Regions from separate parts of the Stenotrophomonas sp. 82F1 genome, predicted to be linked through region 2. Evidence: riboswitches for the same ligand, from Rfam matches in the RefSeq annotation. Region 2 holds a riboswitch; the other holds the start of a gene.
What was found. A riboswitch is a leader RNA that binds a small molecule or an ion and turns the genes downstream of it on or off. The one in region 2 is predicted to bind cobalamin.
Positions count from the first base shown of each region.

Region 1: linked by a shared signal. The riboswitch ahead of AC13GI_RS09280 (epoxyqueuosine reductase QueH) and the one ahead of btuB (TonB-dependent vitamin B12 receptor) in region 2 are both predicted to bind cobalamin.

Region 1 is NZ_JBSPUD010000006.1:140,049-147,878, reverse strand. It holds gene AC13GI_RS09305 (NADH:flavin oxidoreductase/NADH oxidase) at 1-526, shown strand, start outside; gene AC13GI_RS09300 (LysR family transcriptional regulator) at 530-1,438, opposite strand; gene purU (formyltetrahydrofolate deformylase) at 1,552-2,403, shown strand; gene AC13GI_RS09290 (NYN domain-containing protein) at 2,396-3,115, opposite strand; gene pncA (bifunctional nicotinamidase/pyrazinamidase) at 3,259-3,885, opposite strand; gene AC13GI_RS09280 (epoxyqueuosine reductase QueH) at 3,943-4,614, opposite strand; cobalamin riboswitch at 4,759-4,972, opposite strand; gene AC13GI_RS09275 (nicotinate phosphoribosyltransferase) at 5,086-6,495, opposite strand; gene AC13GI_RS09270 (bifunctional nicotinamide-nucleotide adenylyltransferase/Nudix hydroxylase) at 6,576-7,625, opposite strand.
Region 2 is NZ_JBSPUD010000012.1:12,780-20,609, reverse strand. It holds gene bioD (dethiobiotin synthase) at 1-77, opposite strand, end outside; gene AC13GI_RS12980 (GAF domain-containing protein) at 146-628, shown strand; gene AC13GI_RS12975 (TfoX/Sxy family protein) at 625-987, shown strand; gene AC13GI_RS12970 (histidine phosphatase family protein) at 1,072-1,650, opposite strand; cobalamin riboswitch at 1,827-2,047, shown strand; gene btuB (TonB-dependent vitamin B12 receptor) at 2,165-4,006, shown strand; gene gph (phosphoglycolate phosphatase) at 4,094-4,762, opposite strand; gene AC13GI_RS12955 (LysR family transcriptional regulator) at 4,890-5,819, opposite strand; gene AC13GI_RS12950 (NAD(P)-dependent oxidoreductase) at 5,925-6,563, shown strand; gene AC13GI_RS12945 (MBL fold metallo-hydrolase) at 6,728-7,639, shown strand.

The sequences.
Region 1 (7,830 bases), on a different contig from region 2:
CAACCGCCGCACCGATGGCTACGGCGGCTCGCTGCCGAACCGCCTGCGGATGCTGGTGGAAGTATTCGACGCGGTGCGTGCCGCGGTGTCGGACAAGGTCGCCGTGGGCGTGCGCATCTCCGCCAGCGACTGGGTGGAGGGTGGCTGGGACATCGTGCAGAGCGAGGCGCTGGCACAGGTACTGGACGCACGTGGCTGCAATTTCCTGCACGTTTCCAGTGGCGGCCTGCACGAGCGCCAGAAGATCAGCGTCGGCCCCGGCTACCAGGTGCCGTTCGCGGCGGCGATCAAGGCCAAGAAGGTGCGCATGCCGGTGATCGCGGTAGGCATGATCACCGAGCCGGAGCAGGCCGAATCGATCCTGCGCCACAACCAGGCCGATGCCATCGCGCTGGCCCGCGGCATCCTGTACGACCCGCGTTGGCCGTGGCACGCCGCTGCTGCGCTGGGTGACAGCGTGGTGCCGGCGCCGCAGTACCTGCGCTGCGAGCCGCGCGATGCACGCGGCGTGTTCAGTCCGCGCTGAGCACTACACCTGCCAGGCCGGCGGCAGGCCGGCCTGCAGGTGCTCGAACAGCGCGCGGATCTTGGCGGTGAAATCGCGGCGGTCGCTGACGCAGAAATAGACGTCCATCGGTTCCGGCTGCCAGTCGCTGCCGCAACCGAACACCGCCTGCAGGCGCCCGTCACGCAGGTACGGCTCGGCCACGAACGCCGCCAGCCGGGTGATGCCGGCTCCGGCAGCGGCCAGTTCGGCCAGCGCATCGATGTCATCGCAGACCATGCTCGGCGGCAGTGCCGCGTCCACGCGTTGCCCCTCTTTCAGCAGGCCCCAGCGCAGTGGCCGGCCGTCGGTGGGGAAGCGGTGCAGCAGGCCGCGATGGGCGGCCAGCTGCGCCGGTTCCAGCGGCGTGCCGTGTGCCTGCAGGTACGCCGGCGATGCGCAGAATACGAACGGAATGCGTGCCAGGGGCCGCGCCACCAGCCCGTCCTCCAGCTGCGCGCCGATGCGGATGCTTGCATCCACCGCCTCGGCACCGTGCTGTACGGCGCGATCGGTCAGGCGCAGCTCCAGTTGCAGCTGCGGGTAGCGCTGCTGCAGTGAGGGCAGCAGCGGTGCCAGCACGTGCCGGCCGAACGCGCTGCTGCTGGCGATGCGCAGGGGCCCGGCCGGTTCCACGTCGCCGGTGACCATGGCCTGCGCGCGTGCCAGATCGGCTTCGAGATGCCGCACCTGTGCCAGGTACACCGTGCCGGCCTCGCTCAGCGCCAGCTGGCGCGTGCTGCGGTTCAGCAGGCGTACGCCCAGGTGGGCTTCCAGACGGTTGATGTTCTGGCCCACGGCGGTGGCGCTGATGCCAAGGGTGCGTGCCGCAGCGGCAATGCTGCCGGTCTCTGCGGTGCGGGTGAAGCTGCGGATGAGCTGCAACAGGTTCATGACCGACCAGCTTGCCATGCGGAAGGCCAAGTATCGCTTGGGTCTGTACCAAGCAGTCGGTTGCATCGGTGACCATCGTCCACCACGCCGCAGTGCTGCCCTACACTCGGGCAATGCGCCCCGATTCCATCCTCACCCTCTCCTGTCCCGACCGCACCGGCATCGTCTACCGCGTGTCGGGCCTGTTGTTCGACCACGGCTGCAACATCCTCGACGCCCAGCAGTTCGGCGATGAGGAGAGCGGTCGCTTCTTCCTGCGCGTGCACTTCGACCGCGATGCGGGCCTGCCGCTGGAGACCGTGCACACCGCCATGGCCACGCTAGCTGCCGGCTTCGGCATGGACTGGCAGCTGCATGACGGGCGCCGCCGGCCACGCCTGCTGGTACTGGTCAGCAAGCAGGGTCATTGCCTGAACGACCTGCTGTTCCGTGCACATAGCGGCCAGCTGAAGGTGGATATCGCCGCGGTGGCATCCAACCATGCGGACTTCGCAGCGCTGGCGGCGTCCTACCAGGTGCCGTTCCACCACCTGCCGGTGAACGCGGACACGCGTGCGGCGCAGGAACAGCAGATCATCGACCTGGTCGAACGCGAGCGCATCGATCTGGTGGTGTTGGCGCGCTATATGCAGATTCTTTCGCCCACGCTGTGCCGTGCGCTGGCGGGCAGGGCAATCAACATCCACCACAGCTTCCTGCCCAGCTTCAAGGGCGCACAGCCGTACCACCAGGCGCACGCACGCGGGGTCAAGATCATCGGCGCCACCGCGCACTACGTCACCGAAGACCTGGACGAAGGTCCGATCATCGAGCAGGACGTGGCCCGCGTGGACCACGCGATGACCCCGAGGGAGCTGGTGCGGCTGGGCAGCGATACCGAATCGCAGGTGCTGGCGCGGGCGGTACGCCGGCACGTGGAGCACCGCATCCTGCTCAACGGGCACCGCACGGTGGTGTTCAGGTAGCGCTGGCGGTTCCCGGGATGGCACGCGGCAACTGCCCGCGATGCGCCCGCTGTTGCTCCAATGGCTTGGGGCAGGTGGAGCGTACGCCATCAATGTGTTCCCTCAGCCCTTTGGGAATGGATGACCACATCGGATCCAGCACGAAATCGACGCCTTCACGCCGGGCGAGCTTCGCGGCCGGCACGAAGTCAGCATCACCCGCCATCAGAATGATCTGGCGGACCTGACGCTTGAGGGCGAGTGACGAGATGTCGATGCCGATGCGCATATCCACGCCTTTCTGCCGCACATTCGGTTGCAGCTCGTCGGCCTGAAGATCGCCGAACGTTCGCTTTCCCTTGAGCAGGTCGTCGAAGGTTCGTGACCCGGTCGTCCACGAACTGAAGTCGGTGAGATGGCCAAGACGCAGGGCGACCTTCCGCTTCTGCTTCAGTGCCTCGTGCAGGTTGGATCTGAACAGCGCCTCGTCGGATCGCGAATAGTCGATGCACAGACCGGAAATCGGGTTGTGCATCTTCTTGCGCAGCGGCGGGCAGTCGTAGAAGAAGATGCGATAGAGATCCCGTCGCTCGCCACTTGCATGCTTCAGATGGGCGATGGCCCATCGGTGGGCGACCTCGGCGGCGCGTTGGGCGTTGTAAGCGTTGTGGGGCTCGATGCGGCGAAAGCGCTTGATGAAGTAGCCGCCATCAATGAGAACTGCCGTCGGCATACCTTTGCCCTCCTGGCGTCATCCAATGAAAAGCCCTCGGTTCGGCCGTCCCGCGATCTGTTGGGGGGCGTACTTGGAGGGCTGGATGGCGCGATTCTGCAGGTTGCGAATCAGGCACACAAGCGGCAGAGGCGACATGCTGCTTACAGGATCGCAATCCTCGCCTTCGCCAGGGCCTCGCGCACCATGCCGTCGTTGGCATCGGTCACCGGGCGGGTCAGCTCCCACAGGAACTTCACCCGGAAGCCGGACTTCACCGCGTCCTGCGCGCTCCACAGCACACAGTAATCGCGTGCCAACCCGCACACGTGCACCTCGCGGATTCCACGTTCGTGCAGCCAGCCGGCCAGTCCGGTCGCCGGGCGCGTGCCGTCGGGGCCGTGGTTTTCGCGGAAGGCGCTGTACGAATCCACCTGCTGGCGGGTGCCCTTGCGCAGGATCAGGTCGGCCACGGTCCAGTCCACGCCCGGGTGCAGTGCTGCGCCCGCGCTGCCCTGCACGCAGTGGTCCGGCCACAGGGTCTGCGGCTGTGCGTGCAGCAGGATCGCTTCAAAGGGTAGATGCCCCGGATGCTGGCTGGCAAACGAGGCATGGTCGGCCGGGTGCCAGTCCTGGGTTGCGACCACGGTGCGGTAGCGGCGCTCGGCCAGCAGTGCCGTGATCGGCGCCACCAGCGCATCGCCCTCTTCGCAGGCGAGGGCGCCACCGGGCATGAAGTCCGGCTGCAGGTCGATCACCAGCAGGGCGACGTCAGCGGGCAGGGCGGTCATGGCAGGTCCGGCACAACGGAAGAAGGGCGACCAGCGTGGCCGCCCCTCGCGCGCACGTCAATCGCTGCTGGCGGCGTCGTTGTCCTGCCCGTAATACAGCAGGCCGATCTTGATGCGCTCGCGGCCGTTCTCACGACGGTGGCGGTTGGCATCGCGCAGCGAATACACGCAGCCACAGTATTCCTGCTGGTAGAACTGCTCGCGTTTGCTGATCTCGACCATGCGGCTGGCACCACCACCCTTGCGCCAGTTGTAGTCCCAGTACTGCAGGCCTTCGTAATGCGAGGCGGCGCGCACGCCGCAGTCGTTGATCTGCGCCATGTTCTTCCAGCGCGAGATGCCCAGCGAGGAGCTGATGGTGTCGTAGCCGTGTTCGTGTGCGTACAGCGCGGTGCGCTCGAAGCGCATGTCGAAGCACATCGTGCAGCGGATGCCGCGCTCGGGTTCATTCTCCATGCCACGCGCACGGCTGAACCAGTTGTCGGTGTCGTAGTCGCAGTCGATGAAGGGAATGTTGTGCTGCTCGGCGAAGCGGATGTTCTCCTGCTTGCGCAGCTCGTACTCCTTCACCGGGTGGATGTTGGGGTTGTAGAAGAAGATCGCGTAGTCGATCCCGGAGGCGGTGATCGCCTCCATCACTTCGCCCGAGCATGGCGCGCAGCACGAGTGCAGCAGCAGGCGCTGGCCGTTGTCGGGAAGGGTCAGGGTGGGGCGTTGGAGCTCGGTCATCGTCGGGTGCATCTGGGCGTGGGCAGCAGCGGGTCTGGCCGGAAACCGTGAACAGGACGCGCGCGGCCACGCCACCTGCACGCGCAGGACGACGATGGCCCCGGCAACCTCCCCGCGGAGATTCCAGGTCGAGTCAGGGGACGGTCGAGTCCCCCGGCCGGGGCCGGTATTCGGGCTGATGGACACGGGCCGCAGCCCACCTACTACCTGCCGCTTCCCAGGCGCGAGCCCAGTGCTGTTGGCAGGATTCGTTTCCATTCACCGCTGCGGGGCAGCTCCGGAATGGGCGCGCGAGGCGCCTTCACCGGATTCCCGTTTAAATCCCTGCCACCATCCAGCCATGGCAGGGATACCTTCGGCGCGCCCACGGTGGACGCGTTGGCGGCGCCGGTCAAGGCCCAGGGGGCGGATCCCGTTGCCCGCAACGGGCTCTGACCCCCAGCGGGATCCGCGCCATGCGTGGATGGGTCCTCAACGCTGGGTAGCGGCCCGGGCGCGGATGTCATCCAGCCGCTGGTCATGCAGCAGGCGGCCGTTCTCCCACACGGTCACCATCGCGTCCTCGAAGCCGACCGGCAGGGTGTCATCGCCATCGGCCGGCAGCGGCAGCGTGTGCAGGCTGCCGTCGTCCAAGCGGCGCAGCAGGCGCATACGGCCGCGCTTGCTGGTCTTGCCGGCATCGGTGACCGGATCCTTGTAGACGTCGATCCAGTCACCGTCCACCCGCGCGGCCGAGCACTTCAGGGCGAACTTCTGCGTATCACGGTCCAGCCGCTGCAGCAGGGCGCCGCCCATGCCGAAGGCCACGTTGTCGGCCGAGTAGCCATCATCGGTGGTGCGCTGCAGGATCGCGTGGATCGTGTCCGGGTTGATGCCATCGCCCTGGATGACACGGACGTGGTTGAGCACCTTGTAGCCCTTGCCGTTGATCGTGTGACCGAACGCGGCATCCAGCCGCAGCAGGCTCTCGGCGACCACCTCGACCGGATCGCCCGAATCCGGGCGGATGACCAGGGTGGCGCCGGAAGCGATCACTTCTTCGCGCAGGGTGGTACCCCAGTGTTCGCTGATGGCACGGTAGATGTCATAGCTGTCCGACACCACCGCTACGATCGCACCGGGCGTGCCGAACTGGCGCAGCATGTTGCGGTACGCATCCACTTCGCGCTCGCGGCCCCAGCTGGTGATGGTGCTGTGCTCGGCGGCCGGAATCGAATAGCCCGCCATCGGCGCGTGGTAATGCGCACGTGCAAGGCACAGCGCCGATACCGTATCGGTGCCGAGGAAGTTGACCAGGTGCGCAGCACCACCCAGTGCGGCAGATTCCAGGCTGGAGACGCCACGTGCGCCGAAGTCGTGCAGCTTGAACGGCAGCTGCCCCTGCGGGTCATCGCTGGTCTGCTGCAGGAACGCGGCGATGGTCTGCCGCGCATGCCAACTGATGGTCGCCACGGTGACCGGGTACCACACGCGCAGCAGCAGGGTTTCCAGGTAGGACGGCACCCAGAAGGCGGCGGGGTCGGTCGACTCGATGGTCATCAGCGCCTGCTGCGTGGGCACCACGCTGCCCTCGGGTACGGCGCGGATGCGTACCGGCAGATGGCCGCCGAGACGGTCGACGATATCGCGCCAGCCGGCTTCGTTGAACGGTTCGCCATGCGCGGCGAACAGCGCTGCGGCGTCGTCGATGTCGGCGTGGGTGACCGGCCGTGCCAGGGCATCCTTGAGGATCGCCTGCAGGCCGAAGAACACCGTGCGATCGTGCAGGCCGCCGCGTGATTCCACGTAGAAGAACGTGGCGTCGGTACCCGGCGGGTACTGCAGCCAGTGGCTGGCCTTGTAGCTGTCGGTGTTGAGGAGAAGGTTATCGAGGTAATGCATGACGGAAGCTCCTTCGCGTCGAGTGGCACCGGCGGTCTGTCCGCCGGTGGGGAAAACGGGTTCTGCAGGGCCCGGTCGGATCAGCCCCGGCCCAGGAAGTACTCCAGGATGTGCAGGTGGTCTTCAAACAGCTGCGGGCCCATGTCCAGCGCCTCGCTGACCGGAATCCAGCGCGCCTTGTCGGCGTCGTCGCCACCGCGCACCGGCGGCAGTTCGCCAGCGGGGAATTCGAAGTGGAAGGCATGGGTGATGGTGCGGCCGCGCTGGCTGCGCTCGGGGTGGTCGAACACCTGCTGGCCCTTCAGCGAGCCTTTCAGCACCGGCAGTGGAATCTTCAGCCGGGTTTCCTCGCGCAGTTCGCGCAGGCAGCTGTCGAGCAGGCTCTGTTCCTGGCCGACGAAGCCGCCGGGCAGCGCCCACAGGCCCTTGCCCGGTGCCGAACGACGGCGGACCAGCAGTACGTGGCCCGAGTGCACCACCACCGCATCGGTGGTGACGAAGGTCGGTGCGTATGGCGCATCCTTCCAGGCGGCCTTGTACTGCTCGATGAAACGGTACTCGGCCACCAGCTGGGCGTAGGCCGGCGAGCTTCTGCGGAACGCCTCGAGCATGTCGTACACCGGTGCCGGTACATTGCCGCGCAGCATCAGCAGTGCACCGTGGAAGTCCACGTCGCCGGCTTCGAACAGGTAACGACGCAGCTCGGTGGCCGACAACGTTGCGGTGTGCTGCACGTCGACCAGCGGCCATTGCGGGAATTCCCGCAGGTAGTAGCTGGAAGCATCCTTGTCCATGCCGATCAGGCCGACCTTCACATCGGATGCGGCGCCATCGCTGCGCAGCGCTTCGGCCACATGGCGCTGCACGCTGGCGATCCACTGTGCTTCGTTGTACAGGTGGTCACTCAGTGGCTGGATCAGCAGGCGATCGGCGTTGCCATCGAGGGCGGCCTGGATCATCACGGCGCGTTCGGCCACGGTCCATGGATTGCGCAGGCTGCGGGGGGTATCGGCAGAGCCGACCAGGAAGATCAGCTTGCGGGCCCTGCTCAGGGCAAGGCGGGCAACGGCGGCATGGCCGTTGTGGAAGGGCTCGAAACGCCCGATGAAGACGAGATAGTCGAATTCCATGAGAATCCCTCATGTCGTTGTGGCAGCGAAGGGTCTGTCCCTTGGCTTGCTGCAGATGCTACGCCTTCGGTGCCGCCGGTCAAGTATCCGCCAGTGGTGTCAGACAGCTGCCAGCACGGCATGGCGGCTGCCTGCCGGCGACGTGCCTGCACAACTGCGGCGGTGGTCTCAGGCAGTGAGAGGGCGCCACGTCATACTGCATTCC
Region 2 (7,830 bases):
CTGGCGGCGGTCTTGCCGATCTCGGTATCGGTGCCGGTGACGAACAGGGCAGGCGGCAGCGTGGCGGGCAACGGCATCGATGGGCTCCAACGGGGAAACAGTGTGTGCATTATCGCCGGCCCGGCACGCTTGCTAGACTGCGGCCATGTTCGCCAACGCCTCGCTCACCGGCAGCAAGCCGGAACAATACGCCCAGCTGCTGGAACAGGCCCGTGGCCTGGTCTACGGCGAGTCCGACCGCATCGCCAATGCGGCCAACCTCGCTGCACTGGTCTACCACGCCCTGCCCGACCTGAACTGGGTGGGCTTCTACCTGTATGACGGCAAGGAACTGGTGGTCGGTCCGTTCCAGGGCCTGCCGGCCTGCGTGCGCATTCCGCTGGACAAGGGCGTGTGTGGTGCGGCCGCCAGCCAGCGCGTGACCCAGCGCATCGAAGACGTGGAGGCCTTTCCCGGCCATATCGCCTGCGATGCCGCATCGCGCTCGGAGCTGGTGGTGCCGCTGGTCCGGGGTGAGGAGCTGATCGGCGTGTTCGATATCGACAGCCCGGTCGTCGGCCGCTTCGATGCTGAAGACCAGGCCGGTCTGGAAGCCATCGCCCAGGTGTTCGTCGGGGCGTTGGCGTGAGCGCGGTCAAGCTGCGCAACATCGGCCCGAAGAGTGCGGCATGGCTGCGCCAAGTGGGCCTGCGCAGCCGCGAGGATCTGGTTGCCATCGGTGCCGTCGGCGCCTTCGTCAAGGTCAAGCGTGCCGGCTTCAAGCCCAGCCTCAACCTGCTGTATTCGCTGGAAGGTGCGCTGCTGGATTGCCACTGGCAGGAACTGAGCGAAGCGCAGCGCACCGCGCTGGTGCAGGACTACGAAGCGCGTATCGCCGTGCATCCGCTGAAGGCGGCAGGTCCGGCATCAGGCCCGGTGCATGAGCAGCGCTTCGACGCCGAGGACGACGGCGAAGAAAGCGCGGCCGAAAGCACCGACGAGGATTGATCGGTAGCGCCGGGCCATGCCCGGCGAGCGCGTAGCGCGGGTGATGTGGAATCCGCCGGGCATGGCCCGGCGCTACCGGATTCGTCAGGGCTGCTGCAGTTCCAGCAGCTCGCCCACCAGTCCCGTTTCACCGCGCTCGACCCACACCCGCAGGCGTGTTCCGTGGTCGATGCGCAGCGCCCAGCACAGCGACATCGGCAGGCCACACACCTGCGACAGCACCATGCGCAGTGGACCGCCGTGGCTGACCACGACCGTCGGCGCCGGGTCGTCGTCATCCAGCAGTCGATCCAGCGCGCGTGCGATGCGCCGTTCGAAGTGGCCCCAGCTCTCGCCATGCGGCGGCGGAAACGCGTGCGGATCGGCGTGGAAGGCGGCCAACGCGGCTTCCGGCAGGTCGAACAGCGATTGGCCATCCCAGTCGCCGAAATCCAGCTCTTCCCACTCCTCGTCCGTCTCCACGTCCAGCGCGCGCGGTGTGGCCAGTGCCATCGCCGTATGCAGCGAGCGCAGGCGCGGCGAACTGATCACCCGTTCCCACGACTGCCCGGCATAGGCATCGACCAGCTCCTGCGGCAAGCGGGCCAGCTGCGGCGGATCGCTGCGGCCATCAAGGAACTCATCACGACCGTTGCCGGCATGGCGGACCAGGTCGAGGATCATGCGCGTGCCCAGTACGGGCGGCGCGGGAACAGCGGAAAACAGACGGACATCGGCAACGGCACCACGATAATTCGAGCTGCATTCTAGGCGCTGGCGCAGGTCTGCTGCACCGTGCAGGTGCATTCGCGCCTGTCCAGGCGCGCAGGTTCAACGCTACGGGTCGGCCGCGATGCCGTAGACTGCGCGCACTTCCAGGTGACCTGCGGCCCTGCCGGCAGGTTGAAACGGGAAGCCGGTGACGCGTGACAACACGCCATGCCGGCGCTGCCCCCGCAACGGTAAGCACGTCAGTTCCAGGCAACCCGCCACTGTGCCGCAGGCATGGGAAGGCGCCTGGACGGTGGCCTCGGGCCACCCGGCGGCGAGCCCGGAGACCGGCCCGGAAGCCTCAGGTCGCGATGCGGTGGGCATGGCGCTGGATGCCTGTGGCGATGGCCGCGGCATCGGCGCGTGCCTGCCTGTTGTGACTCCTCCCCTTCGCTGCGCGGGCGTGCGCGGCACCTGGAGTCCCCCGATGAAACTGCAGTCCCGAATGCTGTCCCTGGCCGTGCTGGCCGCACTTCCTGCATTGGCCCTGGCCGATGATGGTGCCGCCGACCTCGACCAGGTGCTGGTCACCGCCACCCGCACGCCGATCGCCCTGCAGGACAGCATCGCGCCTGCGCAGGTGATCGACCGTGCGCAGATCGAATCCAGCCAGGCCACCTCGCTGCAGGAACTGCTGCAGGGACGCGCCGGCATCAACCTGACCAATGCCGGTGGCCTGGGCAAGCAGAGCTCGCTGTTCCTGCGTGGCACCAACTCCTCGCATACCGTGGTGCTGGTCGATGGCGTGCGCATCAACAGCGCCGATCTCGGCCTGGCGATGTACCAGGACCTGCCGCTGGCGCAGATCGAGCGCGTGGAAATCGTGCGCGGCCCGCAGTCCAGCCTGTACGGTGCCGACGCCATCGGTGGCGTGATCCAGATCTTCACCCGCCGCAACCAGGGCGACTTCGCGCCGCACTTCCAGCTGGGGGGCGGCAGCAACGGCCTGCGTGAAGCCAGTGGCGGCATCGGCGGTGGCACCGAACGCGGCTGGTTCGGCGCCGACATCGCCTACCAGCATTCGGACGGCATCGATGCCTGCCGCGGTTCGGCCACGCTGTTCACCGGCTGCTTCGCCGATGAACCCGACCGCGATGGCTACCGCAACCTGTCCAAGAGCCTGCGTGGTGGGTACAACCTGAGCGACCAGTGGACCGTGGAAGGCAGCGCCCTGCGTGCCGACGGCAAGAACCACTACGACGGCTACTACAACTACTCCGAGACCCGCCAGCAGGTGCTGGCCGGCAAGGTGCGCTACACCCCGTCCGAGCGGCTGACGCTGACTGCCAATGTCGGCCGCAGCGACTACGAGTCCGACAACTTCGGTGATTTCGGTGCACGCGGCAGCGCACAGACGCACCGTGACAGCGCTTCGCTGCAGGCCGACCTCGGTGTGGCCGAAGGCCAGCTGCTCAGCGCCGGCGTGGACTGGAGCGAAGACAACCTGGACGGCAGCAGCGCCGGCTACTTGGTCGACAGCCGCCGCAATACCGGCGTGTTCCTGCAGTACCAGGCGCGTTTCGGCCGTCACCAGCTGCAGGCCAGCGCGCGCAACGACGACAACCAGCAGTTCGGCAACCACGCCACCGGCAGCCTCGGCTGGGCGATGGAGCTGGGCCATGGCCTGCGCGCCAACGCCAGCTACGGCACCGCGTTCAAGGCGCCGACCTTCAGCGACCTGTACGACCCATGGAGCGGCGTGCCGACGCTGGACCCGGAGAAGTCCAAGAGTGCCAACCTCGGCATCTCGCAGCAGGGCCAGGGCTGGCGTTGGGGCCTGGACGTGTACGAGACCCGCATCGATGACCTGATCACCTATGACGCGGCCACCTTCCGCATGCAGCAGGTCGAAAAGGCACGCATCCGCGGTGCGGAACTGACCGGCGGCGCCACCGTGGCCGGCTTCGACATCAATGCGCAGCTCAGCTTCACCGATCCGCGCAACCGCACCCGCGGCAGCGCGCAGTTCGACAACTGGCTGGCACGCCGTGCGCAGCAGACCGCGCGCCTGGACATCGACCGCCGCTTCGGTGATTTCCGCACCGGGCTGACCGTGCAGGGCGCGGGCAAGCGCTACGACGATGCCGCCAACGCGGTGAAGGTCGGCGGCTACGGCACGCTGGATCTGCGCGCCGAATATGCGCTGACCCCGGCATGGTCGGTGCTGGCGCGGGTGGCCAATGTGTTCGACCGCGCGTACGAGACCGTGGCGTGGTTCAACCAGCCCGGTCGCGAGTACCAGCTGAGCGTGCGTTACCAGCCGAAGTGAAAAGGGGCGCCGGGCATTGCCCGGCGCCCCCAGATGCCATCGACGCATGGCGTCGATCTACTTGTAGAGCCGAGCGCAGGCTCGGCTCTACACCGGAATGCCTGCAGCCAACCCCGGCAGCTCGCGCAGATCGTAGATCACCGCGACAGCGTGCGCGTTGTCCAGGTCCAGTCCGCGCGGATAGCCGTAACGCACCAGCGCGATCGGCATGCCGGCGTCTTCGGCGGCGCGGTAATCGGTAAGCGAGTCGCCCACCATCAGGCACGCATCAACGGGCAGTTCGAAATGCGCGGCGATATGCCGCAACGGCTCGCCGCTGGGCTTGCGCTGCGGCAGCGAATCACCGCCCAGCACCAGCGCGAAGGCCTCGGCGATGCCCAGGTGCTGCAGCAACGGCGGCACCAGCGCGGCCGGCTTGTTGGTGCAGATGGCCAGCGGTACGTTCAGCGCGCGCAATCCTGCCAGCGCTTCCACCACGCCATCGAACAGCCGCGGGCTGCGCAGCAGGCATTCGCGGTAGTGGACCATGAACGTCGGCATCACCGCTGCCAGGTCGATTTCGCGCCCGGCAGCCTGCACCGCCTGTTCGACCAGCCGGCGCACGCCGTCGCCGATCCAGCCCAGCACGGTGGCTTCGGGTACGCGTGCCAGGCCGATGTCTTGCAGCGTGCGGTTCAGTGCTTCGGCGATATCGGCGGCGCTGTCGACCAGCGTGCCATCGAGGTCGAACACGACCAGCGGATAGGGATACGACAAGGGACGGCTCACTCGTGCAACGTGGGGCCGTCCATTGTACGCCCGCGCTTTCAGCCGATCCGGCGTGCGCGGCTGGCCTGGCGGTCCCAGGCGGCACGGTCGTGGTCGATCAACGCCTGTCCATGGTTCATGTGTTCTCCTTGCCCGAAGGACGCCAGTCCAGATCCTGGAAGGCCGGGCTCGCGAAGCACTCGGCGAGGAAGTCCAGGAATCGCCGCATGATGGCGGGCTGCTGTCGACGCGACGCGTACACCGCATGGATGCCGAGCTCGTCCAGGCTGTACTCGGGCAGCAGTTCGATCAGTTCGCCACTGCGCAGCAACGGTGCGACCTGGTAGGTCGGCAACATGGCGATGCCTGCATTGGCGCGGACGGCCTCCAGCAGCAGCGATGCTTCATTGGCACTGATGTTGCCGCCCACCGCAACCGACAACGAACGCCCTTCGCGATGCAGCTGCCATAGGCTCTTGCCGACGTAGTGATGGGTCAGGCAGTTGTGCACGGCGAGGTGTTCGGGTGCGGTCGGCGTGCCACGCGCCTGCAGGTAGGCCGGCGTCGCGCACAGCACCGAGCGGCAGATCGCCAAGCGACGTGCGATCAGGCTGGGATCGATCTGCCTTGCGATGCGCACCGCCAGGTCGACGCGCTCCTCCACCAGGTTGACCGTGCGGTCGACCAGCAGCAGTTCGATGCGTGCGGCCGGATGGCGCTGCACGAAGGCGGCCACTGCGCGCGCCAGATGACTCTGCCCGAACGACACGCTGGCGGTGATGCGCAATGTGCCGTGCGGCTCAGGATCGTCGCTGGCCAGCTCGCCCTGCAGTTCATCGCCGATCGCCAGCATCTGCCGGAAACGCGCCAGCGCGGCTTCACCTGCCCCGGTCAGGCTGACCCGCCGCGTGGTCCGGTGCAGCAGCCGCGCACCCAGCCAGCCTTCTACTTCGGCCAGGTAGCGGCTGACCATCGCCCGCGACATGTCCAGCACCTCGGCGGCGGCGGTCAGGCTGCCGCGCTCGGCGACCTCGACGAACACGGTCATGGCGGTCAATCGGTCCATCTGCTCGATCCATGCAACAAACAAGCGCGTTATACGCTGTTTTTCGAGCGACTGCAGCGGCCTACAGTGGCCTCATTCCCCCGCCCTACCCCACGGAGTCCTGCCATGAAGATCGCCCTCGTCGGTGCCACCGGCAACATCGGCCGCCAGATCGCCCGCCACGCGCTGGCCAACGGCCACCAACTGACCGTCATCGTGCGCAGCGCGCAGGACCTGCCGGCCGAGCTGGCCGGCGCCCATCCGGTCATCGCCTCGCTGGACGACCAGGATGCCCTGGTCGCCGCCATTGCCGGCCACGATGTGCTGGCCAGCGCCTACGGCCCGCGCCCGGGCGACGACATCGGCCGCGTCGGCGAGGTTGCCGCGCAGCTGGCCGACGCCGCCCGCAAGGCCAACGTGCCGCGCCTGGTGGTGGTCGGTGGCGCCGGCAGCCTGGAAGTCGCCCCCGGCGTGCAGCTGGTCGACACCCCCACCTTCCCGGAGGCCTACAAGCCCTACGCGCTGGCCCACCGTGAAGCCTTCAACCGCCTGCAGGCAGTGGATGACCTGGACTGGACCTTCTTCTCGCCGGCGGCCGAAATCGGCCCGGGTGACGAGCGTGGGCAGTATCGCGTGCAGCCCAAGGCCTTCCTCGCCGATGCCAGCGGCCACAGCCGCATCAGCTACGCCGACTACGGCGCCGCGTTCGTCGCCGAACTGGAAGCGCGCAAGTACCCGAAGCAGATCATCACGGCCGCATATTGATCGACACGCTTGTTCTATAGAGCCGAAGGCAACGGCAGGAGCCGTTGCCAACGTCGCTTGCGACGGCCCGCAGGGGGCCGGGCAAGGACGCCCGGCGTAGCTCACGCTCGGCTCAACGCAAACATGCAGCCGAGCGTGGCTCGGCTCTACACGAGGAATTCCCCATGCGTACCGCTGCCCTGCTGCTTCCCCTCGCGCTGGCTGCCAGCTTCGCCAGCACCCCGCTGCTGGCCGCACCGGCCGCGCCTGCGCCTGCCAGCGCCGCGAAATCCCAGCTGCGCCTGCAGACCTTCCATCCCGGCCCGCAGGCGATGTTCTCGGTGTCTTCGGTGCTGATCGAAGGGCGCAACGACGCGATCCTGGTCAACGCGCAGTTCGCTGCCGGCGATGCGCGCCGGCTGGTCGAGCAGATCCGCGCCAGCGGCAAGCGACTGACCACCATCTACATCAGCCATGGCGATCCGGACTATTACTTCGGCCTGGCTACCGTGCAGGACGCGTTCCCGCAGGCGCGCATCGTCGCCACCGCGCAGACCGTGGCGCATATCCGTGAATCCCAGGCCGGCAAGCTGGCGTACTGGGGGCCGAAGATGGGCGCCGACGCCCCCGCACGCATCGTGGTGCCAGCGGTACTGGAAGGCGATGCACTGCAGCTGGAAGGCCAGCGCCTGCCGTTGATCGGCCTGGATGGACCGACGCCGGACCGCAGCGTGCTGTGGGTGCCGTCGCTGCGTGCGATCGTCGGCGGCATTCCGGTGGTGGCCGGCGAGCATGTGTGGATGGCCGATACGCAGACGCCGCAGTCGCATGCCGATTGGCTGCGCACGCTGCAGCAGCTGCAGGTGTTGAAGCCGAAGGTGGTGGTGCCCGGTCATTACGCGGAGGGTGCGGCGCTGGATGCCAGTGCACTGCGCTTCACGGCGGAGTACATCCGCGCCTTCGATGCTGAAACGGCCAAGGCCAAGGACAGTGCGGCGTTGGTGAAGGCGATGCAGGCGCGCTATCCGAAGCTGGCGGGCGTGGCGTCGCTGGAGTTGAGTGCGAAGGTGGCCAAGGGCGAGATGCAGTGGCCGTAAGGTAGGGGTTTTCTTTTGCAGGGCTGCGCCCTGCACCTGCCGAATCGACGGCAACGGCAACGGCAACGGCAACGGCAACGGCAAAAGCGGGCATTCCGTGGGTTGGCGGGGTGGGTCCGGTTGCGGGGGACGCCGTGAATACGTCCCTGTAGGCTTGGCCGCGGCATCCATGCCGCGGACACCCCCGCAAC